4 regions of the Streptomyces sp. MUSC 14 genome follow, and region 2 is predicted to be linked to each of the others. Evidence: riboswitches for the same ligand, from Rfam matches in the RefSeq annotation. Region 2 holds a riboswitch; each other region holds the start of a gene.

Region 1 (5,312 bases), on a different contig from region 2:
ACGGGTCGGCCGGCGCGACGAGCTGTGGCGCAGGCCCATCAGCAAGGTGCTGCTGCGCCATGCCGCCCTGTCCGACGACGAGTTGGCGGCTGTCGCGCGCGCGGTGGTGGGCTCGCTCGCGACGGTCACCATGTCGGGGCCGGGGACCGTGGAGCTCCAGCCGTCCGGGGTGACCAAGGCGACCGGGCTGGCACTCGCCGCCGAGCGGCTCGGCGTCGGCGCCCGACAGGCGCTGGCGTTCGGGGACATGCCCAACGACATCCCGATGTTCGACTGGGCCGGGCACGGGGTCGCCATGGCCGGCGCGCATCCCGAACTGAAGGCGTTGGCCGATGAGATCACCATGTCGAACGAGGACGACGGCGTCGCCGTCGTCCTCGAAAGACTGTTTCCGACCGGCTGACCGGTGCATCGGTGCGCGCAGGTCAGCCGGGTCTCGGACGGTCCCCCACCGGGCCGCGTCAGGGCCGCGGTGTCTCAGTACGCGCTGTGGACGTTGTCGATCGAGCCGTAGCGCGCGGCGGCGTAGTTGCAGGCCGCGGTGATGTTCGCGACCGGGTCGTACGGGTCGAGCGCGGTGCCGGTCACGTGGTAGGCCCGGAAGGTCGGGTCGATGACCTGGAGCAGGCCCTTGGACGGGATGCCGGCGGCGGCGTTGGAGTCCCAGTTGTTGATGGCCGTCGGGTTGCCGGAGGACTCCCGCATGACGTTGCGGTAGATGCCGTTGTAGGAGCCCGGGATGCCCTTCTGGGCCATGATCGAGAGGGACTCGCGGATCCAGCCGTCGAGGGTGTTCGTGTACCCGGAGGCGTTCACGAGGGACGTGGTCGTGGCGGTCGGCGAGGGCGTGCTGGTGGCGGCGGAGGCGCTGGTGGCACCGATGAGCGGCATCGCGAGGACGGCGGCACCGGTGCCGGCGACGGCGAGGGTGCGCAGGAGACGGCTGGTGCGGGTACGACGATGCTGAGCGGCAGCGGACATGGGGAGTTCCTCTCCGTCGCCTGCGAGGTGAGCTGTCGGGTTCGGGCGGGGAGGTGCCCGGCCGTGCCTTCGCGGGAAGGCGCGGCTTCACCCCTAGCCGTTCCGGTGCGGCGTGTGCCGACCGGTCCGGCGACTTACCTGGGTCCCCCGCTCCTGCCGTACGAATGAGTTCGCGGATGGTGGTGCGGGCGGCGGCAGGATTCGGCGTCCGCCCGGCGAGCCGGAACGTATGCGAGAGCACATGTCGGGAACAAGTGCTGGAATCACACAACGTCCCGTTTGACCTTGAAGTGCGCCCTATGAGGCACTTGATCCTTTGCGGTTGCCAATCCTCAACTCCCCCGCGAGGCAAGGGGAACGGATGGACCGGCCATCGATGGGTGGACGTCGGCCCCCGTGACTCAAGTCACGAAGGAGCAAATCGCCATAGAGTGTGCATAAGGGATTTAACAGACTCGCGCTCCGAGTGGCGCAGGTCGTAGAGGGGGACGTGAAGGGGAGGTGAGGGGGCGGGCCGGGGTGGAGGTGTTACTCCGCTCGCTCCTCGGTGTGCGACAAAGTGCGTAGCATCCTATAAGTCAATAAATGTCCGCTCTTATCGTCTGATCGAAAACAAGCCGGTCATGATCCAATACCGCCTGTGCTGGACCGGTGGGCGCTATCGGTGATCGAAACAGGACCGGATACGCTGACTTGAGTGATGGCAGCGACCTATCGACAAACCGTGTAATCGCCAGCAGACACCAGCAGACAGGAGACCCCTCGTGACCGTCGTCGGGCCGTTCGGGCTGAGCGTGCGGGACCAGGCTCTCGAAGCCGATGTCCAGGCCGGATTGGCGGCTGTCGAGGAAGGCTTGCTCGAGGCCACCAAGAGCGAGGTCCCGTTCATCACGGAGGCCGCGCAGCACCTCGTACGGGCCGGCGGGAAGCGGTTCCGGCCGCTGCTCGTGATGCTCGCGGCGCAGTTCGGCGACCGCCACGCGCCGGGCATCGTGCCGTCGGCCGTCGTCGTGGAGCTGACCCACCTCGCCACGCTGTACCACGACGACGTCATGGACGAGGCGGCCGTGCGGCGCGGTGTGGACAGCGCCAACACCCGCTGGGGCAACTCCGTCGCGGTCCTCACCGGTGACTTCCTCTTCGCCCGCGCCTCCCAGATCCTCGCCGACCTCGGGCCCGAGGCGGTCCGGGTGCAGGCCCTCGCGTTCGAGCGGCTGGTCACGGGCCAGATCCTGGAGACGGCGGGCCCCTCGGACGGCCGTGACCCGGTCGAGCACTACCTGGACGTACTCGGTGGCAAGACCGGCTCGCTGGTGGCAGTCTCGTGCCGGTTCGGCGCGATGATGTCGGGCGCCGACGAGACGGTCGTCGACGTCCTCACCCAGTACGGCGAGCGGCTCGGTGTCGCCTTCCAGCTCGCCGACGACGTCCTGGACATCGCCTCCGACTCGCACGAGTCCGGCAAGACCCCGGGCACCGACCTGCGTGAGGGCATCCCGACGCTGCCCGTGCTCCGGCTGCGCGAGCGCGCGGCCCGGCTGGGGCTGCCCGAGGACCTCGCGCTGTGCGAGCTGCTGGACTCCGACCTCACCGACGACGCCCGGCACGCCGAGGCCCTGACCGCCCTGCGCGCGCACCCCGCGCTGGAGCAGGCCCGCCGCGACACCGTGCGCTACGCCGAGGAGGCCCGGGCCGCGCTGTCGCCGCTGCAGGACTGCGACGCCAAGGCGGCTCTGCTGGAGCTGTGCGACGCCGTGGTGCACCGCGCGGGCTGAGTCCCTGGACACGACGGCGGGCCGGTCCAGGACGGTGTTCCGGTCCCACGGCAGCGTGCCGGACCGTCCCCGCGGCACAGCGGCTGACGTGTCCACGACCTGGCGTACAGCCGGGCACGCCCCCTAGGGGTCGCGGCAGCCGTCACCCCTGGGTGTCATACCGCAGTCGTACACGGAGTTGGCTCCGTGGTCTGACGCTTCCTCATGGCCGATTTGGTGAGATGGGGAACACGGACATCACCACTCCTCACCGATTCGGGTGAGAATGGCGGCTCAGGGTGGACCAGCGTGAGGACAGCCGCCGCCGACGACGGAGGTAAGGCACACATGGCACCGTACGAATCCGACGACGCGGTGGACGCCGCGCGGGACGAGAACCCGCACGCCGGACGCCGCAAGGCCGCGCGTTACGCGGTTCCGGTCGCGGTGGTGGGCGTGGCGGCGGCCACGATCGGGCTGGTCCCGGCGCTCGCCGCCTCGGGCGACCCCGACCTGCCCAAGATCACCGCGAAGCAGCTCATCGACAAGATCGCCAAGTCGGACGTGCAGCAGCTGTCCGGCACGGTGAAGATCAGCACCGACCTCGGCCTGCCGAACCTCGGCGGCCTGGAGAGCAGCCTGGCCTCCGGCGCCGGCAAGGGATCCGGCGACGGTTCCTCCGCCGACCCGCAGGCCAAGCTCACCGAGCTGGTCTCCGGCACGCACACGCTGCGCGTCGCCGCCGACGGCCCGGACAAGCAGAAGATCTCGCTGCTGGAGAGCGGCTCCGAGTACAGCCTCATCCACGACGGTGCGAACGTGTGGGGCTACGACAGCAAGACCAACTCGGTCTCCCACAGCACCTCCGCCGCGACCGGCAAGGACCGCGGTGCCGAGCAGCCGCCGGCCACGCCGAAGGACTTCGCCGACCAGGCGCTGAAGGCGGTGGACGGCACCACGTCCGTCACCGTCGACGGCACCGAGCAGGTCGCCGGCCGCGCCGCCTACAAGCTGCTGATCAAGCCCCGCCAGCCGGGCACCACGGTCGGCGCGATCAGCATCGCGGTCGACTCGAAGACCGGCATGCCGCTGAAGTTCACGCTGACCCCGAAGAGCGGCGGCGCCGCCGTCGTCGACGCGGGCTTCACCGAGGTCTCCTTCGCCAGGCCGGCCGCTTCCACGTTCACCTTCACCCCGCCCAAGGGCGCGAAGGTGACGGAGCAGAAGAAGGGCGCCACGGCCCGGGAGCACGACGGGTTCAAGCCCGGCGAGGGCTTCGCCCAGGGCCACGACAAGGGCACTGTCATCGGCAAGGGCTGGACGTCCGTCGCCACGTTCGACACGGGCGCCAAGGGCGGCCTGCCGAGCGGCGGTTCCAAGGCCGGCGACGTCAGCGGTTTCCTCGGCTCGCTCGGCGACAAGGTCTCCGGCACGTTCGGCAAGGGCACGGTCTTCTCCACCCGCCTGGTCAACGTCCTGATGACCGACGACGGCAAGGTCTACGCCGGCGCGGTGACGAAGGACGCCCTGGTGAAGGCGGCGAACGAAGGAAAGTGACCCCGTCCGGGCACTACGGACCGTGATCGCGCGTTGACCTCTACGGAGCACGAATCGAGGGGGAGCCGATGGACGGACCGTCCGCCACGGAGCGGGAGGCGGGGGACGCCGAGCAGCATGTCCCGGGGCAGGCCGAGGCGAGCGTCATCGCCACGCGCGGCCTCACCAAGCGCTACCGCGGCGGACAGCTCGCCGTGGACGGTCTGGATCTGACCGTCCCGGCGGGCAGCGTCTTCGGCTTCCTCGGTCCGAACGGCTCGGGCAAGACTACGACCATCCGCATGCTGATGGGCCTGATCGAGCCGACCGCCGGCACGGCCCGTGTGCTGGGCCGCCCGATGCCCCGGGCGGCCCGCTCCGTGCTGCCCGAGGTCGGCGCGCTCATCGAGGGCCCCGCGCTGTACGGCTTCCTCTGCGGCCGGGACAACCTGCTGCGCTACGACGCCGCCGACCCGACCGCCGACCCCCGCACCCGGCGCGCCCGCGTCGCCGCCGCCCTGGACCGGGTGGGCCTCGCGGCGGCCGCCGGAAAGAAGGCGCGAGCGTACTCGCTGGGCATGAAGCAGCGCCTGGGGCTCGCGGCCGCCCTGCTCCGGCCGCGCCGGCTGCTCGTCCTGGACGAGCCCACCAACGGTCTCGACCCGCAGGGCATGCGGGAGATCCGCGCCCTGATCAGAGAGCTGGCCGCCGACGGCACGACGGTCTTCCTCTCCTCTCACCTGCTCGACGAGATCGAGCAGGTGTGCACGCACGCGGCGGTCATGACGCAGGGCCGGCTCGTCACCCAGGGCGCGGTGGCCGACCTGGCGGCCGGGGCGCGCGGCCGGCTGGTGGTCATCACCCCGGATCCGGCCGAGGCCGCCCGGGTGCTGAAGGAACAGGGCGTCGGGGACGTCACCGCCGACGGCGACCGGGTCACCGGCGAACCGCCCGCGCGGGACCTCGCCGAGGTGAACGCCGCGCTGGTCACGGCGGGCGTGCGGGTGCGCGGCCTCGCGCTCGAACGGGCCTCGCTGGAGG
Region 2 (5,312 bases):
GGCGACGAACTGGGCCTCGTCGTGCTCGGTGTCGGCGACGTAGCCGGTGATCTGGGCGCCGGCGCCCGCGTTGGTCCACAGGTTCTTCGGGCGGCGGGACTCGTTGCGCTCGATGACCGCGTTGGCGGCGCTCAGGATCGTCTGCGTGGAGCGGTAGTTCTGCTCCAGCAGGATCGTCGTCGCGTTCGGGTAGTCCTCCTCGAACTGGAGGATGTTGCGGATCGTCGCGCCCCGGAAGGCGTAGATCGACTGGTCGGCGTCACCGACGACGCACAGCTCGGCGGGCGGGAGGTCGTGCTCGCCCGGCGGGGTGGCGACGTTCTCGTCGGCGCGCTCGACGGTGCCGACCAGCTCGCGGACCAGTGCGTACTGGGCGTGGTTGGTGTCCTGGTACTCGTCGACCAGGACGTGCCGGAAGCGGCGGCGGTAGTGCTCGGCGACGTCCGGGAAGGCGCGCAACAGGTTGACCGTCGTCATGATCAGGTCGTCGAAGTCGAGCGCGTTGGCCTCGCGGAGGCGGGACTGGTAGAGCGCGTAGGCCTGGGCGAGGGTCTTCTCGAACCCGTCGGCCGCCTGGGCGGCGAAGTCCTCCTCGTCGATCAGCTCGTTCTTCAGATTGCTGATCTTGGCGCTGAAGGACTTGGGCGGGAAGCGCTTGGGGTCGAGGTCCAGGTCGCGGCAGACCAGGGCCATCAGGCGCTTGCTGTCGGCGGCGTCGTAGATCGAGAACGACGACGTGAAACCGAGCCTCTTCGACTCGCGGCGCAGGATGCGCACGCACGCGCTGTGGAAGGTCATCACCCACATCGCGTGCGCGCGCGGGCCGACGAGCTGCTCGACGCGCTCCTTCATCTCGCCCGCGGCCTTGTTGGTGAAGGTGATCGCGAGGATCTGGCCCGGGTGCACGCTCCGCTCGGCGAGCAGGTGGGCGATGCGGTGGGTGAGCACACGGGTCTTGCCGGAGCCGGCGCCGGCGACGATGAGCAGCGGGGAGCCGGCGTGCACGACCGCGGCGCGCTGGTTGTCGTTCAGCCCCTCCAGCAGCGCCGCCGCGTCGAGGGCGGGGCGGGGGGCGCCGTCGCGGTAGTAGGAGTCCCGGTCCGGCGGCACGTCGAACTTCCCGCCGAACAGATCGTCCGGAAGCGGCTCCGGAGCGTGGTCGTCCTCGGGCGGCGGCGGAGGCTCCTCGTCACGCCCGCGCGGGGGCTGGAGGTCCGCCAGGAAGCTGTCGTCAAAGAGGCTGCTCATCGCTCTCCGAGTCTAGGGCGCCCCACCGACAACCGGTCGCCGTCCCGGGAAGAAGACCCCGCGCGCGGAGGGGCGAACATCCCCTACACAGCGGAATCGCCCGATGACACGGACGTGATTCCCGTCTCGGATCACGAAAATGTATCGGACATATCACGCACCAACCTTCACACTAGCCACACGAGTTGGCTAGGTTGCCGTCGGGCCGCGTGCGCGGCTCCCGCCGAGTCCGGCCCGTCCCGTACGGGGCGCCCGGAGCCGGGGACCCACCGAACCTGGGGTGAATCGGCCGACTCCCGTCCGGGACGACGCCGTAGGGCAACCCTTCCGAACCACCGCCCGAACCCGACAGCTAACCCGGTAGGCGGACCATTGGAAGGAGTCGCCTCCCTTGGCGTCGCACCGCAAGCCGCGCCCCGGCGGGACCACCGCGTCGGGTATACGCACCCCCGCTCTCGCCACCGCCGCCCTCACCTCCATAGCCATGCTGTCCCAGACCGCCGAGGCCGCCCCGAGCACCGGCCACACCCGGCCGAGCCTGGAGGAGGTGGAGAAGAAGGTCGACGACCTCTACCGGCAGGCGGAGTCGGCGACCGAGAAGTACGACGCGGCCAAGGAGCGCACCGGCAGGGAGCGCGGCCACGTCGACGCCCTCCGCCAGGAGGTCGCCCGCCGCACCGACACCCTCAACAAGGCCCGCGAGGAGCTGGGTTCGTTCGCCGCGGCCCAGTACCGCACCGGCGCCGCCGCGCCGAGCACGGCCACCTTCCTGCTGGCGAACAGCCCGCAAGACTACTTCGACCAGACCCAGCTGATGAACCGGCTGACCACGCGCGAGAAGAGCGCGGTCGACGCCTACATCGGCGATCAGGCCGCCACGATGAAGAAGCGGCGGGAGGCCGCCGAGAGCCTCCAGACACTGACCACCTCGCAGCAGGACCTCCAGACGGCCAAGGCGACCGTCCAGAAGAAACTCGCCTCCGCGCGCGAGCTGCTCTCGCAGCTGACGGCGCAGGAGAAGGCGCGGCTCGCGCAGATCGAGCAGGCCAGGCAGCAGGAGGCGGCGCGCAAGGCGGCCGAGCTGGCGAAGCAGCAGGCCGCGGCGCAGGCCGAGCAGCAGAGCGGTTCGTCCGGCTCGTCGTCGGGCTCCGGCGGGTCCACGTCCACGGGCTCGACGGGCTCCACCTCTTCGGGGTCCTCGGGATCCTCCGGGTCGACCAGTTCCTACGACACGAAGGCCGAGAAGGCCCTCGCCTTCGCCCGCGCTCAGATCGGCAAGCCGTACGTGTGGGGCGCCACCGGGCCGGGCTCCTACGACTGCTCGGGCCTGACCCAGGCCGCCTGGAAGGCGGCCGGCGTCTCGCTCCCGCGCACCACGTACGACCAGGTGAACGCCGGCACCACGGTTTCCCTGGCGGATGCGCGCCCGGGCGACCTGATCTTCTTCTACGACGACATCAGCCACGTCGGTCTCTACATCGGCAACGGCATGATGATCCACGCCCCCAAGCCGGGCGCCTACGTCCGCGAGGAATCGGTGTACTACGGCGGCGAATCGATCATCCACAGCGTGGTCCGCCCGGGCTGAGCTCCGCTCCGGTTTCACGCGCGCGTGGCCGGTGCCGTCCCGGCCACGCGCGCGTACCGGCTGTTTCCACGCCCACACGCGCGTGCCCTTCCCAGCCCGGCCCGCACGGCTGCCTGGCATCGGCGCGTGTCCGGCATCTCGGCTCTGCGCGGCACCTACTGTGCGCGGTGACGGTCGCGCTGCTCGTCCCGACCCTGGCCTGGTACGTCGTCCTGTCGGCGGCCGGGGCGGCGCGGCTCCGGCCCTGCTACGACGTACGGCGGTGGCCGACGGTGTTCTCGATCGGGACGACGGCGACGGCGACGCTGTCCGTCGCGGCCGCCGTGGGCGTCCCGTCGCTCCGGTGGCCGGGGCGGGTGCTGGCGTGGGTGGCGGTGGCGGCGTGGCCCGCGGTCGGCGCCGCCGAGGTGCGCACGGCCCGTGCGGCCGTCAGGTCCACAGGACGGCGATGAAGATGTTCGCCATGGTCAGCAGGCCGACGACCCCGAAGGCGCCCTTCTCGACCTTCTCCTCGTCACGCTTGACGTAGACCAGGCCGAGAATCACGATCAGCAGCGCCAGCTTCAGACCGATCTTGATGGTGTTGATGTGGTGGTCGCCGGCCTGGTTGAGGCCGACCAGCACCACTCCGGTGACGAGCATGGTGAGCGCGCCGTGCAGCATCCCGGGGACGAAGCGGGCCGTGCCCTGGCCCATCGCCTTCATCTGGGTGAGGAAGCCGCCGAGCAGCGCGGCGATGCCGATGATGTGCAGGCCGACGAAGAGATGGATGAGTACGTCCATGAGGCCGGAGCCTAATCCGGGCGATTCGGTCGCCAGTCACCGGGCCCCGGGCACAGCCGTCCACGCCCGGCCGCCACCCACTCTCGGTCTTGCATATATGCGGCCCATAGCACCTCACGCCTCGCGCCTTTCCCGCTTTCCGCGCATCGGTCATCACGCTGTGTGAAGAGATCGACTCCGGGTCGGCCGTGCGATCACATACGGTCACTTACTGGTCTGTCGACGCCAGTTCTGCACACTGCGTTACCTGCTCGTCACACTCCGGCCTAGCGTCCTCCCCCAGGTGACCGGCTTCCCATCGCCGCCCGGGCCAGGGGCGGCGACCGGGCACCACCGCCGAGAAGGGTCCGGCGGCGGCCCGTTCCCCCGTGCGGGCCGCCGCCGGACGCACGCACCGCTCGGCCGGACCGCGCGGCACACGGGCCGCTCGGCCGTCGAGTCGTGTCGAGTCGCACGGAAGGACGTGACGGTCCAGGTGGCAGCGCACCGCAAGCCCCGGCAACGCCCGATCGGCCCCACGGCCCGGACCGCTGCCACGCTCGCCCTGACGGGCGCGGCCACGGCGACGGGGTTCGGCGGTTCGGCGCACGCCGAGCCCCCGCCGACACCCGCGCAGGTGAAGGCCAGGGTGGACGCGCTGTACCGGCAGGCCGAGGCCGCGACCGAGAAGTACGACGGCGCCAAGGAGACGACGGACGCCACCCTGCACAGGCTCAACGCCCTGCGCGACGAGACCGCTCGCAGGCAGAACGGGCTCAACTCGGCCCGTGAGGCGCTCGGTTCGTTCGCCGCGGCGCAGTACCGCGCCGACGGCTTCTCCCCCGCCTGGCAGCTGGCCCTCTCCGACGAACCCGACCGGTACCTGGCCGACGCCTCGTTCGCCGAGCGGGCCGGCGACCGGCAGACCGCCGCCGTGTCCCGGGTACGCGAACAGCTGCGGGAGATCGAGCAGTTGCGCGGCGCGGCGCGCGTCCAGCTGACGTCGTTGCGCTCCCGGCAGGCCGAACTGCGGCGACAGAAGGCGGCGATCACCGGCAGACTCGGAGATGCCCGGCGGCTGCTGGCGCGGCTCACGCCGCAGCAGCGGTCCGAGGTCACCGGCGACGACGGCACCCGGGAGCGCGCCTCCCGGTCCGCCTCGGACGTCCGGGACGCCCTGGCGCGGGCCGGGTCCGCCACGGCCCCTGACACGCGTGCGGCGGCGGCCGTCGCCTACGCCTACGCCAAGCTCGGCAGCCCCTACGTGTGGGGCGCGACCGGTCCGCACGCCTTCGACTGCTCGGGTCTGGTCCAGGCCGCCTACCGCTCCGCCGGCATCTCCCTGCCCCGCACCACCTACGCCCAGATCGACGCGGGCCGACGCGTCTCCCGCTCCGAACTGCGCCCCGGGGACCTGGTGTTCTTCTACGCCGGCGTCAGCCACGTCGGCATCTACGTGGGAAGCGGGCAGATGATCCACGCTCCCAACCCCTCGGCGCCGGTCCGGCTGGCCCCGATCGGCCTGATGCCGTTCGCGGGGGCCGCCCGGGTGGTGTGAGGGGGAGCCCGTAGGGGCCGGCCCGGGAGCCCGTGGGGGCCGGCCCGGGAGCCCGTGGGGGCCGGCCCGGGTCAGACCAGCCGTCGTGCCGTCGCCCAGCGGGTCAGTTCGTGGCGGTTGGACAGCTGGAGCTTGCGCAGGACCGCCGAGACATGG
Region 3 (5,312 bases), on a different contig from region 2:
GGCGGCGACCCGCGTCACTTCTCGTCCCCCTCTGTGGGCTCGGTGGCCTCGGTGAGCGTCACGCACGTGCCCTTGCGCCACCACTCCGGCAGCATCGCCAGGGCCTCGTCGCCGAGCGGGTTCACGCCCGGCCCGGCGGCCAGCGAGTGGGCCACCAGGACGTGCAGGCACTTGACCCGGTCCGGCATGCCGCCCGCGCTCGGGAAGCCCTTCAGCTCCTCGATCTCGTCCCGGCGCCGGATGTAGTCCTCGTGCGCGGCCCGGTAGGCGGCGGCCAGCTCCGGGTCGGTCGCCAGGCGCTCGGTCATCTCCTTCATCACGCCGTTCGCCTCCAGCGTGCCGATGGCGGAGGACGCCTTCGGGCACGTCAGGTAGTACAGCGTCGGGAAGGGCGTGCCGTCGGGCAGCCGAGGCGCCGTCTCCACGACGTCCGGCTGGCCGCAGGGGCAGCGGTGCGCGATGGCCCGCAGGCCCCGCGGCGGGCGGCCGAGCTGCTGCTTGAAGGCCTCGACGTCCGCGTCGGTGGGCTCGGTGCGCGAAGTGGGCGGCGGAGGGGTTTCCATGACTGCTTTCAGAGCGGCTTTCTCAGAAGGGACGGTGGGGAAAGGGCGGTGGAGAAGGGGCGAGCCGTCGGTTCACTGGTCGGAGGCGTCGGACTTGTCGACCCCGTCCCAGACATTGGCGTACCAGGGCCGCTGGGCGGCCTTCAGGTCGGCGCGGGACTGCCTGGCCGTGCCGGGATCGACGACCGTGTACCCGGTCTCCCCCGGCATCACATAATGCAGCCGGCGCCGGATCTCCTGCTCGGCGTAGGTGTCGTCCTGCCAGCGCGCCTTGAGGTCGCGCAGCTGCTCGACGCGCTGCTCGGCCTGCTGCTTCTGCCGCTGGAGGTCGGAGATCTGCGCGCGCTGGGTGACGTACTGGCGCATCGGGTACGCGAGCGCGACGATCATCGTGCACAGCACCAGCACGAGCAGCGCCGCGCGCCCGGTGAGCCGGGAGCGGCGGGCCTGCCGCTTGGTCTGGGAGCGGTAGACCCGGGCCGCAGTCTGCTCACCGAGCAGCCGCAGCCTGGTCGCGGTGGAGAAACGGTCCCGGTCCCTCGCGCCCATCTGGCTCTCCGCCTCCCCTTGCGCTGTGCCTTGCACGCTGCACACGTGCGTACGTCCCCGGACACGGTACGGGACCGGTACGGGGACGTACGTACGACTGGCTAGGACTTACCTCTTAACGGCTCAGCCCTTGAAGCGGGGGAAGGCGCTGCGGCCCGCGTACACCGCGGCGTCGTCGAGGATCTCCTCGATGCGCAGCAGCTGGTTGTACTTGGCGACGCGCTCGGAGCGGGCCGGGGCGCCGGTCTTGATCTGGCCGCAGTTGGTGGCGACGGCCAGGTCGGCGATGGTGACGTCCTCGGTCTCGCCGGAGCGGTGCGACATCATGCACTTGAAGCCGCTGCGCTGGGCCAGCTCGACGGCGTCCAGGGTCTCGGTCAGCGAGCCGATCTGGTTGACCTTGACCAGCAGGGCGTTGGCGGTGCCCTCCTCGATGCCGCGGGCGAGGCGCTCGGGGTTGGTGACGAACAGGTCGTCGCCGACGAGCTGGACCTTGTCGCCGAGGCGGTCGGTGATGACCTTCCAGCCGGCCCAGTCGTCCTCGAACAGCGGGTCCTCGATGGAGACGAGCGGGTACGCGGAGACGAGCTCCTCGTAGTACTCCGTCATCTCGGCGGCGGAGCGCTCCTTGCCCTCGAAGAGGTACTTGCCGTCCTTGTAGAACTCGGAGGCGGCGACGTCGAGCGCGAGGGCGATCTGCTGACCGGGGACGTAACCGGCCTCCTTGATCGCCTCCAGGATGAGGTCGAGGGCGGCGCGGTTCGACTCCAGGTTCGGGGCGAAGCCGCCCTCGTCGCCCAGGCCCGTGGACAGGCCCTTGTTCTTCAGGACCTTCTTCAGCGTGTGGTAGACCTCGGCACCCCAGCGCAGCGCCTCGGAGAAGGACTCCGCGCCGATCGGAGCGATCATGAACTCCTGGATGTCCACGTTGGAGTCCGCGTGCGAACCGCCGTTGAGGATGTTCATCATCGGCACCGGCAGCAGGTGCGCGTTCGGACCGCCCAGGTAGCGGAACAGCGGCAGGTCGCTGGCCTCGGAGGCGGCGTGGGCGACGGCGAGGGAGACGCCGAGGATGGCGTTGGCGCCGAGGGAGCCCTTGTTGTCGGTGGCGTCCAGGTCGAACATGGCCTGGTCGATCAGACGCTGCTCGGTGGCGTCGTAGCCGACGAGCTCCGGGCCGATCTGCTCGATGACGGCGAGGACGGCCTTCTCGACACCCTTGCCCTGGTAGCGGTTCGGGTCACCGTCGCGCAGCTCGATGGCCTCGAAGGCACCGGTCGAGGCGCCCGACGGAACGGCGGCACGACCCGTGCTGCCGTCGTCGAGGCCGACCTCGACCTCGACCGTGGGGTTGCCTCGGGAGTCCAGGATTTCCCGGGCTACGACGACGTCGATGGACGGCACGAGCATCTCCTTCTTGGATGTGACGCTGGAAGTGCGGGGCGGTGCGCCTTACGGCGGCGCCGTGCGACTAGAGCCTAACCGTCTCCGGGGGATCGGCCCGCGACCGACCGCCCCGTGGACGCGGTGGGACACGCAGACGGTACCCATTGTTCACCCTCGGAACAAAAGGGGCTGCCGATGAGACCCGGCTGAAGTGTGGGGAAACAGAAAGCCCCGTCCCGGCGCGTACGGGGGAACACGCGCCGGGACGGGGAGCCCGTGGGGACGGGGGTGACCCTCACGGGGTCCTCGGTGTGGGGGGTGGGGATGTGAGGGCGCTGTGCGTCCGGCCGGAGCCGGATGTCACTTCAGGTGCAGCTGCTGACCGGGGTAGATGAGGTTCGCGTCCTCGACGATGTCCTTGTTCAGCTCGAACAGCTTCTGCCAGCCGCCGGCGACGTGGTGCTTCGCGGCGATGGCGCTGAGGGTGTCACCCGTGACGACCTTGTACTCGCCGTCGCCCTTCTTGACCTTCTTGCCGGTCGGGGTGGTGACGGTCTTGCTCGCCTTCGGGGCCGTGCGCTCGGCGGAGCGGGTGGCGGCCTGCTGGTCGGCGGAGCGGGTGGCGGTGCTGCTCGACGAGCTGCTGCCGGCGGAGGAGCTGCTGCCGGTGGAGCCGGCGCCGGTGCTCGGGGCGGAGCCGTTGTACGCGGCGGAGGACAGGCCCGTGCCGCAGACCGGCCAGGCGCCCTTGCCCTGCGAGGCGAGGACCTTCTCGGCGACGGCGATCTGCTGCGCCTTGGTGGCCTGGTTGGCGGTCGAGGCGTAGGCGCTGCCGCCGTACGCGGCCCAGGTGGAGGCGGAGAACTGGAGACCGCCGTAGAAGCCGTTGCCGGTGTTGATGGACCAGTTGCCACCCGACTCGCACTGGGCGACCGCGTCCCACTCGGAGGCGGTGGCGGCGGAGGCATTGCCGGCCGCCATCAGCGGAGCGGCGACGGCGGCACCGGTGACACCGGCCAGCGCGACGACGCGGACGGTCTTGGACGGACGGCGGTGCTTGCCCTTGCCGGAAAACAGCATGGATCGATCCCCTCACCGACGCCTGCGAGGTGAGCTGTCGGGTTCGGGCCGGTTGAGTTGCCCGGCCGCACGCCCGCTTTCGCGGGCCTGCGGCTCCACCCCAAGCCGGTTCCGGCATCAACTGCCGGTCCCAGCACCTACCTTGGGTCCCCCGCTCCTGCCTACGGCGCTTGACGCGACGACTGTTCCCGGACGGCCGCTGGCAGGATTCGGCGTTGCGGCAGCCGGGGCTCGTGGTGACGAGCGGTCCTGACCGTAGACAGGCGATCGACGGAATTTCAAAGACGATCAGGGCTTCTGAGACTCATCCCACACTTTCGCCAAAACGGACATTAGCGATCAAGCGGGGCGCCAACTCGCCCTACTCCGCGTCCGTTTCGTGACCAACTTCCAGGGTCTGACCGGCAGTGATCTGGTTCGGGTCGGCCCCTACCACCTTCTTGTTGCCGTCGTAGAGCGCACGCCATCCGCCGTCGACGCCAAGGGAGTCGGCGATGGAGGCGAGCGTGTCACCCTCGCGGACCGTGTAGGTGTCCGTCTCACGGCCCGCATGGCGACCCGGGGACGCGGCATCCTGACCGTTTGTCACGCTTTCGTCCGCGCTTCCGCCGCGGTGACGCCCGCCACTGCTGAGCGCCCCCGTGTCGACCAGGCTCCAGGAACCGGCACCCTGTCCGTAATCGTCCGACTCGTCGGTTCCAGGGGTGGCACTCGGAGAGCTGTCCTCGCCCTGCGCGCCCCCGCCGCCGGAGGAACCGGTCGAACCGCCGGAACCGGATGCACCAGCCTTGCCGCCCTTGTCACCCTTGTCGGACTTATGGCCGTCCGCCCCCTTGGAGCCGTGCGACGCACCCGCCCCCCTGCCGTTCCCATCGCTCGCGCTCGGCCCGGGCGTGGCACCGGCGTCCGAGGAAGCGCCCGCGTCGGAGCCGGAGCGGGAGCCCGACCCGTCCCCGGAGCCCGAATCGGCCCCGGACGAGTCCGACAGGCCGGACGAGTCGGAATTGTCCGTCGATCCGGAGTCATCACCCGAGCCCTTGCCGTTGCCGGAGTTCCCGGAGCTACCGACACCCGTGTCGACGTCGACCGAACCCGAGTCGGACGTCAGCCCGGCGGTCAGCGCGCACATGGTCCACGGCTTGGTGCCCTGGGCGGCGAGGATCTTCTCGGCGACGGCGATCTGCTGGTTGCGGCTGGCCTGGTCGGCGCTGTCGGCGTACTGCGCGCCGCCGTACTTGTCCCAGTCGTCCTGCGATATCTGGAGACCGCCGTAGTACCCGTTACCGCTGTTCTGGCTCCAGGAGCCGCCGCTCTCGCACTCGGCGACCTTGTCCCAGGTGGTGCCGTCGGCCGCGTGGGCGCTCGCGGCACCGAGCAGCGGGAGGGCGATGGCGGAGCCGGTCACGCCGGCCGCGACGAGGAGGGCCGGAGCCTGACGGGGGCGACGGTGACGACCGTTCCCGGTGAGCATGCGGAAGCCTTTCGTGCGACAGCAGGACCGGCGCGGCGGCGGCCGGTGCCGGTCGCCACGCTGATGGGTGAACGTATCGGCACTCGATCACTTGTCACAAGTTAGTGCCGCGCAGATCACGTGAAGATCACAGAGTTGAACCCCGGTCATGTTTCGTTCTCTACAAGGCCGTTACGCCGGTTTCGCCCACCCCTACGACGCTTCTGCGACAGCCGCGGTTCCCCCGCCCTCGGGGGCCGGGGTGAACTCCACCGGCAGGGTGC
Region 4 (5,312 bases), on a different contig from region 2:
CAGCTCGCCGATGCCGAGGGCGGCGAGCATCTGCGCGGCGGCGGTGTAGTCGCGGGCGTCCTCCGGCAGGCCGAGCGCGGCGTTCGCCTCGTACGTGTCGAGGCCCTGGTCCTGGAGGGCGTAGGCGTCGAGCTTGTTGTAGAGGCCGATGCCGCGGCCTTCCTGGCGCAGGTAGAGCAGTACTCCGCCCCGGTCGGCGATGCGCTCGACCGCCTCGCGCAGCTGGGGGCCGCAGTCGCAGCGGGCGGAGCCGAAGACGTCGCCGGTGAGGCACTCGGAGTGCAGCCGCACCAGCGGGACGGAGCCCGGGGCCGGGTCGCCGAGGACGACGGCGACGTGCTCCTGGCCGTCGGCCAGGCCGTGGAAGGTGACGAGTTCGGCGTCGACGCTGTAGCCGTCGTGGAAGCGCAGCGGTACCCGGACGCGGGCGCGCGGCGTGGCGGCGGGGGTGTCGGGCATGCGGGTCCCTCCGGAGGCTGCTGCTTCAGATTTGAAGCAGCTGTACGTCAGGGACCCTACCTCATGCTTAAAAGTTAAAGCAATTGAATCCGGGAGCGATTCACAGCGGTTCACAGCGCTTCCCGGCGCTTTTCGGCGCATCGCAGCGACTCACGAGGAGGCGGGCGGCGGCTGGGACGACGGACACGACGACCGGCGCCGCCAGGGCACATCCCCCGTGCCGGCCTCGGCGTCCTCGTCCTGCAGTCCCCGCGCGACGCTCGTGAAGATCTCCTCCAGCTGCCCCACCTGCGCGGGCGTCAGCCGGTCGAAGAGGGTGCCACGCACGGTCTCGACGTGCCCGGGCGCCGCACGCTCCAGCACGGCCATCCCCTCGTCCGTCAGTACGGCGATGCTGCTGCGCTTGTCCCAGCGGCAGTCCTCCCGGCGCACCAGCCCGTCCCGCTCCAGCCGGGTCACCGCGTACGTCAGCCTGCTGCGCGTGATCTTCACCGTCTCGGCGAGATCGGTCATGCGCAGCCGTCGCTCGGGCGCCTCGGACAGGTTGGCCAGCACCGAGTAGAAAAGGTGGGGCATGCCGGCGTCCTGCTGGAGCTGCCGGTCCATCGCGTCCTCCAGGAGGTGGGTCGCGGCCATGTACGCGCGCCAGGCGCGCTGCTCCTCGGGGCTGAGCCAGCGGGTCGTCATGCCGCCAGTGTAGGTTTGTTTCAAACTTGAACCAAGAGTCCCGCTCCGCAGACCTCGCAGACCCGCAGGGAGAGTGCGCCCGATGTCGTACCCGTATGTGCTGCTGTCCGCCGCCGTCTCTCTCGACGGCTACCTGGACGACACCGGCCCCGAGCGACTGCTGCTGTCCGGCCCGGCCGACTTCGACCGGGTCGACGAGGTGCGGGCCGCGTCCGACGCCATCCTCGTCGGCGCCGGCACGATCCGTGCGGACAACCCGCGGCTGCTGGTCAACTCGGCCGAGCGCCGCGCGGCCCGGATCGCGGCGGGCAGGCCCGCATACCCCCTCAAGGTGACTGTCACCGTCTCCGGCGACCTCGATCCGGCCGCGAGGTTCTGGCACACCGGCGGGGCGAAGGTCGTCTACACGACCGACGCCGGTGCCGAGCGCGCCGCACGCCTCCTCGGCGACGGTGCCGAGGTCGTCCCGCTCGGGCCCGACCTCGACTGGCGGGCGCTCCTGGAGCACCTGTACGTCGTGCACGGTGTGCGGCGCCTGATGGTCGAGGGCGGCGGCACGGTCCACACCCAGCTCCTGCGGCAGGGTCTCGCCGACGAACTCCAGCTGGTCCTCGCCCCGCTGCTCGTCGGCGACCCGGCCGCCCCGCGGCTGTTCGGCCCGGGGGCGTACCAGTCCGGCCGCCTCCGCCTCACCGAGACCCGCCGGATCGAGGACGTCGTCCTCATGCGCTACGAGCCCACCGCCCCCGGCACCGGAGCCGTCCCCGCCGCCGCCGACCGTCACTGGCTGCGCATCGCCTGCGAGCTCGCCGCGCTGTGCCCGCCCTCGAAGACGGCGTTCAGCGTCGGCGCGGTGGTCGTCGCGGCCGACGGCACGGAGCTGGCGCGCGGTCACTCGCGCGAGGGGGACGACCCGGTGGTCCACGCGGAGGAGGCGGCGCTGGCCAAGATCGACCCGGCCGACCCGCGGCTGGCCGCCGCCACGGTCTACAGCAGCCTGGAGCCGTGCGCCCGCCGCGCGTCCCGGCCCGCGCCGTGCGCCGAGCTGATCCTGCGGGCGGGAGTGCGCAGGGTGGTGACGGCATGGCGCGAGCCGGACACGTTCGTCGCGGCGGCCGACGGCAGCGGGATTCTGGCGCAGGCCGGGGCCGAGGTGGTCGTAATGCCGGAGTACGAGGCGCAGGCCAAGGCGCCGAACGGGCATCTGGTGCGGTGAGCCGCCGCGCCCCTTCGGGGGCGCACAACACTCAGGGCCCGGAATCCAGTGGATTCCGGGCCCTGAGTCTTCAGTAGCGGGGACAGGATTTGAACCTGCGACCTCTGGGTTATGAGCCCAGCGAGCTACCGAGCTGCTCCACCCCGCGTCGTTGTGTCTCAAGAGTACCCCATGCGAGGGGCAGCTCGCACACCGCTTGATCACGGAAGCCGGCAGCCCCGTGATTCCGGGCCCGTTTCCATGGATTCTTCACTGACGGTGACCGCGCGACCGCCGTCCGCATAACATCTGAGACACCATCAAAAACGCCGAGACTCCTGAGCGTCGGCCAACTCGACCGGTTTGCTGTGGTTCTGGCCGGTACGTCCGGCCGGAAAACGTTAACGATCAAGCCGAACGGCTTGGAAAGTGACTTGCAGGTCTATTAACGTTCGATAACGCAGCGCGGTCGTCCCAGCCGTCACAAGAGACGGCTCCGTGCGCACGCGCCGAATCCCGCAAGGGAACCGGGGAACCACCACCTTGGGGTGAATCACGCGGACACCGACGTGAACTCACTGAGTCACGCCCGGTATACGCGCGTAGGAGACCTTCCTGCTCCGAACCCGTCAGCTAACCCGGTAGGCGACGGAAGGAAAGGAGTACGCCCGCGTGGCGTCCAACCGGCTTGCCCCCGAAGCCCCGTTCATACCGGCGTCCGACGAGCCCGAGACCTTCGCCTACGGCTCCCACCCCGCCGAAGAGGGCACGTGGGAGGAGTGGAACCCCACCGAGGACTCCGTCGACCGGGTCCGTGGCCGGCACCGGGTCGCCAAGCAGCGCGGCGGCTTCGCCCGCAGCTCCACCGTCCTCGGCGTCGGTGTCATCGCGGCCGTCGGCGCGGGCGGCATGGCCAGCGCCCACACCGGCAAGCCGCCGGTCTCCATCTCCCTGCCGGACTCCGTGAGCCACCTCTTCGAGGGCGGCTCCACCGAGGCGCCGAAGTCCACCACCGCCACCGGGCTCTCCGACGTCGGCATGCACACCGAGAGCGGCAAGAGCGGCGACGCCGGCGAGGCCCTGCGCAACCGGATCATGGCCCAGGCCGAGCAGCAGCAGAGCAAGGCCGACAGCCGGGCCACCGCCGCCAGGCTCGCCGCCGCCGAGCGACAGACCGCCGGCGCGGCCGCCCAGGCCGAGCAGGACGCCGCCGCCAAGGCCACGGCCGCCAAGGCCACGGCGGAGGCCGACGCCGCGAAGGCCGCCGAGGCCAAGCGCCTGGCCGAGCTCGCCAAGCAGTACACGCTGCCCGTCGTGTCGTACACGATCACCGGCACCTTCGGTCAGCCCGGCGCGATGTGGTCCTCCGGCTACCACACCGGTCTCGACTTCGCCGCCCCCACCGGCACGCTCATCAAGGCCGTCCACGGCGGCACCATCACCCAGGCCGGCTGGGCCGGCGCCTACGGCTACCGCACCGTCCTGACCCTGGACGACGGCACCGAGCTGTGGTTCTGCCACCAGTCCTCGATCGGGGTCTCGGTCGGCCAGAAGGTCTCGACCGGCGACGTCATCGGCCGCGTCGGCGCCACCGGCAACGTCACCGGCCCGCACCTGCACCTGGAGGTGCACCCGAACGGCCAGGCCACCGCCGTCGACCCGGCGCCGTGGCTGCGGGACAAGGGCCTCAACCCCTGACCGTCCCGCCTTCCGAGTGATCGTGGCGCCGGTGGCGGAATGAGATCATCCGCCACCGGCGTTGACGTGAAGCATGACTTCCTTGCGCACACTCGGCAGTTCGGATCTCCGGGTCTTCCCCCTCTCCCTCGGCGGCAACGTCTTCGGCTGGACCGCCGACGAGGCGACCTCCTTCGCCGTCCTCGACGCCTACACGGCGGCCGGCGGCAACTTCATCGACACCGCCGACGCCTACTCCGCCTGGATCCCGGGCAACCAGGGCGGTGAGTCCGAGACGATCATCGGCAAGTGGGCCAGGGCCCGCGGCAACCGCTCCGACGTCGTCATCGCCACCAAGGTCAGCCAGCACCCTCAGTACCAGGGCCTGTCCGCCGCCAACATCAAGGCCGCCGCCGACGCCTCCCTGCGCCGCCTGGACACCGACTACATCGACCTCTACTACACCCACTTTGACAAGCCCGAGGTCCCGGTCGAGGAGATCATCGGGGCCCTCGACGAGCTGGTGAAGGCGGGCAAGGTCCGGCACATCGCCGCCTCCAACATCAGCGCCGCACGCCTGCAGGAGTCCCTCGACTTCTCCGCGCGCGAGGGCCTGGCCCGCTACGTCGCCCTCCAGCCGCACTACAACCTCGTCTCCCGCGACACCTACGAGGGCGAGCTGCAGGAGGTGGCCGCCGAGGAGAACCTCTCCGCGGTGCCGTACTACGCCCTCGCCTCGGGCTTCCTGACCGGCAAGTACCGCCCCGGCACCACGGTCGACAGCGCCCGTGCCGGCCGGGCCCAGGAGTACGCGGACTCCGCGCGCGGCCAGAAGATCCTCGCCGCGCTGGACGAGGTCGCCGCCGCCCACGAGGCCCCGCTCGCCACGGTCGCCCTGGCCTGGCTCGCGGCCCAGCCGACGGTCACGGCCCCGATCGCCTCGGCCCGCACGGTCGACCAGCTTCCCGCACTGCTGGGAGTGGCGGACCTGAAGCTGACGGACGAGGACCTGACGAAGCTGACGGCGGCGTCGGCCTGATCCCCTCCCGGCGGCGCCGAGCCCCGCGCGAGCCCGCGGGCCTACGACTGGTACGGGTTGTGGGCGGGGTACGCGGGGTACGCGGGGTACGCCGCCGGGTATCCGTATCCGTATCCGTACTGCGGATGCGGAGGAGCCCAGCGCACCGGAGCCGGAGCGGTGGCCCGGGCGGCGTACTCCAGGGCCGGCCGTGCGGCGTCCCTGCGCCGCCAGAGCGCGTCCAGCAGCTCCCGTTCCCGTACGACGAAGTCGGCC

Evidence for each region. A riboswitch is a leader RNA that binds a small molecule or an ion and turns the genes downstream of it on or off. The one in region 2 is predicted to bind cyclic di-AMP.
Region 1: it holds a riboswitch for cyclic di-AMP, as region 2 does, so the genes downstream of both, BIV25_RS18465 (transglycosylase SLT domain-containing protein) here and BIV25_RS00690 (NlpC/P60 family protein) in region 2, are expected to answer to the same signal.
Region 3: it holds a riboswitch for cyclic di-AMP, as region 2 does, so the genes downstream of both, BIV25_RS25065 (transglycosylase family protein) here and BIV25_RS00690 (NlpC/P60 family protein) in region 2, are expected to answer to the same signal.
Region 4: it holds a riboswitch for cyclic di-AMP, as region 2 does, so the genes downstream of both, BIV25_RS25800 (M23 family metallopeptidase) here and BIV25_RS00690 (NlpC/P60 family protein) in region 2, are expected to answer to the same signal.

Annotation. Positions count from the first base shown of each region.
Region 1 covers NZ_MLYN01000027.1:117,493-122,804, reverse strand. Annotated here, with positions in the region: gene BIV25_RS18470 (HAD family hydrolase) at 1-403, shown strand, start outside; gene BIV25_RS18465 (transglycosylase SLT domain-containing protein) at 478-981, opposite strand; cyclic di-AMP (ydaO/yuaA leader) riboswitch at 986-1,166, opposite strand; gene BIV25_RS18460 (polyprenyl synthetase family protein) at 1,746-2,756, shown strand; gene BIV25_RS18455 (outer membrane lipoprotein carrier protein LolA) at 3,084-4,292, shown strand; gene BIV25_RS18450 (ABC transporter ATP-binding protein) at 4,361-5,312, shown strand, end outside.
Region 2 covers NZ_MLYN01000005.1:147,085-152,396, forward strand. Annotated here, with positions in the region: gene pcrA (DNA helicase PcrA) at 1-1,248, opposite strand, end outside; cyclic di-AMP (ydaO/yuaA leader) riboswitch at 1,460-1,632, shown strand; gene BIV25_RS00690 (NlpC/P60 family protein) at 1,640-2,836, shown strand; gene BIV25_RS50180 (hypothetical protein) at 3,004-3,288, shown strand; gene BIV25_RS00700 (hypothetical protein) at 3,266-3,619, opposite strand; gene BIV25_RS00705 (C40 family peptidase) at 4,095-5,156, shown strand; gene BIV25_RS00710 (response regulator transcription factor) at 5,228-5,312, opposite strand, start outside.
Region 3 covers NZ_MLYN01000038.1:93,875-99,186, forward strand. Annotated here, with positions in the region: gene BIV25_RS25045 (Ppx/GppA phosphatase family protein) at 1-18, opposite strand, end outside; gene BIV25_RS25050 (DUF501 domain-containing protein) at 15-563, opposite strand; gene BIV25_RS25055 (septum formation initiator family protein) at 636-1,112, opposite strand; gene eno (phosphopyruvate hydratase) at 1,236-2,522, opposite strand; gene BIV25_RS25065 (transglycosylase family protein) at 2,859-3,578, opposite strand; cyclic di-AMP (ydaO/yuaA leader) riboswitch at 3,583-3,757, opposite strand; gene BIV25_RS25070 (transglycosylase family protein) at 3,940-5,049, opposite strand; gene BIV25_RS25075 (cytochrome P450) at 5,242-5,312, opposite strand, start outside.
Region 4 covers NZ_MLYN01000039.1:49,113-54,424, forward strand. Annotated here, with positions in the region: gene ribA (GTP cyclohydrolase II) at 1-459, opposite strand, end outside; gene BIV25_RS25785 (MarR family winged helix-turn-helix transcriptional regulator) at 610-1,146, opposite strand; gene BIV25_RS25790 (dihydrofolate reductase family protein) at 1,229-2,362, shown strand; tRNA gene BIV25_RS25795 (tRNA-Met) at 2,437-2,510, opposite strand; cyclic di-AMP (ydaO/yuaA leader) riboswitch at 2,839-3,006, shown strand; gene BIV25_RS25800 (M23 family metallopeptidase) at 3,014-4,039, shown strand; gene BIV25_RS25805 (aldo/keto reductase) at 4,113-5,057, shown strand; gene BIV25_RS25810 (PrsW family intramembrane metalloprotease) at 5,099-5,312, opposite strand, start outside.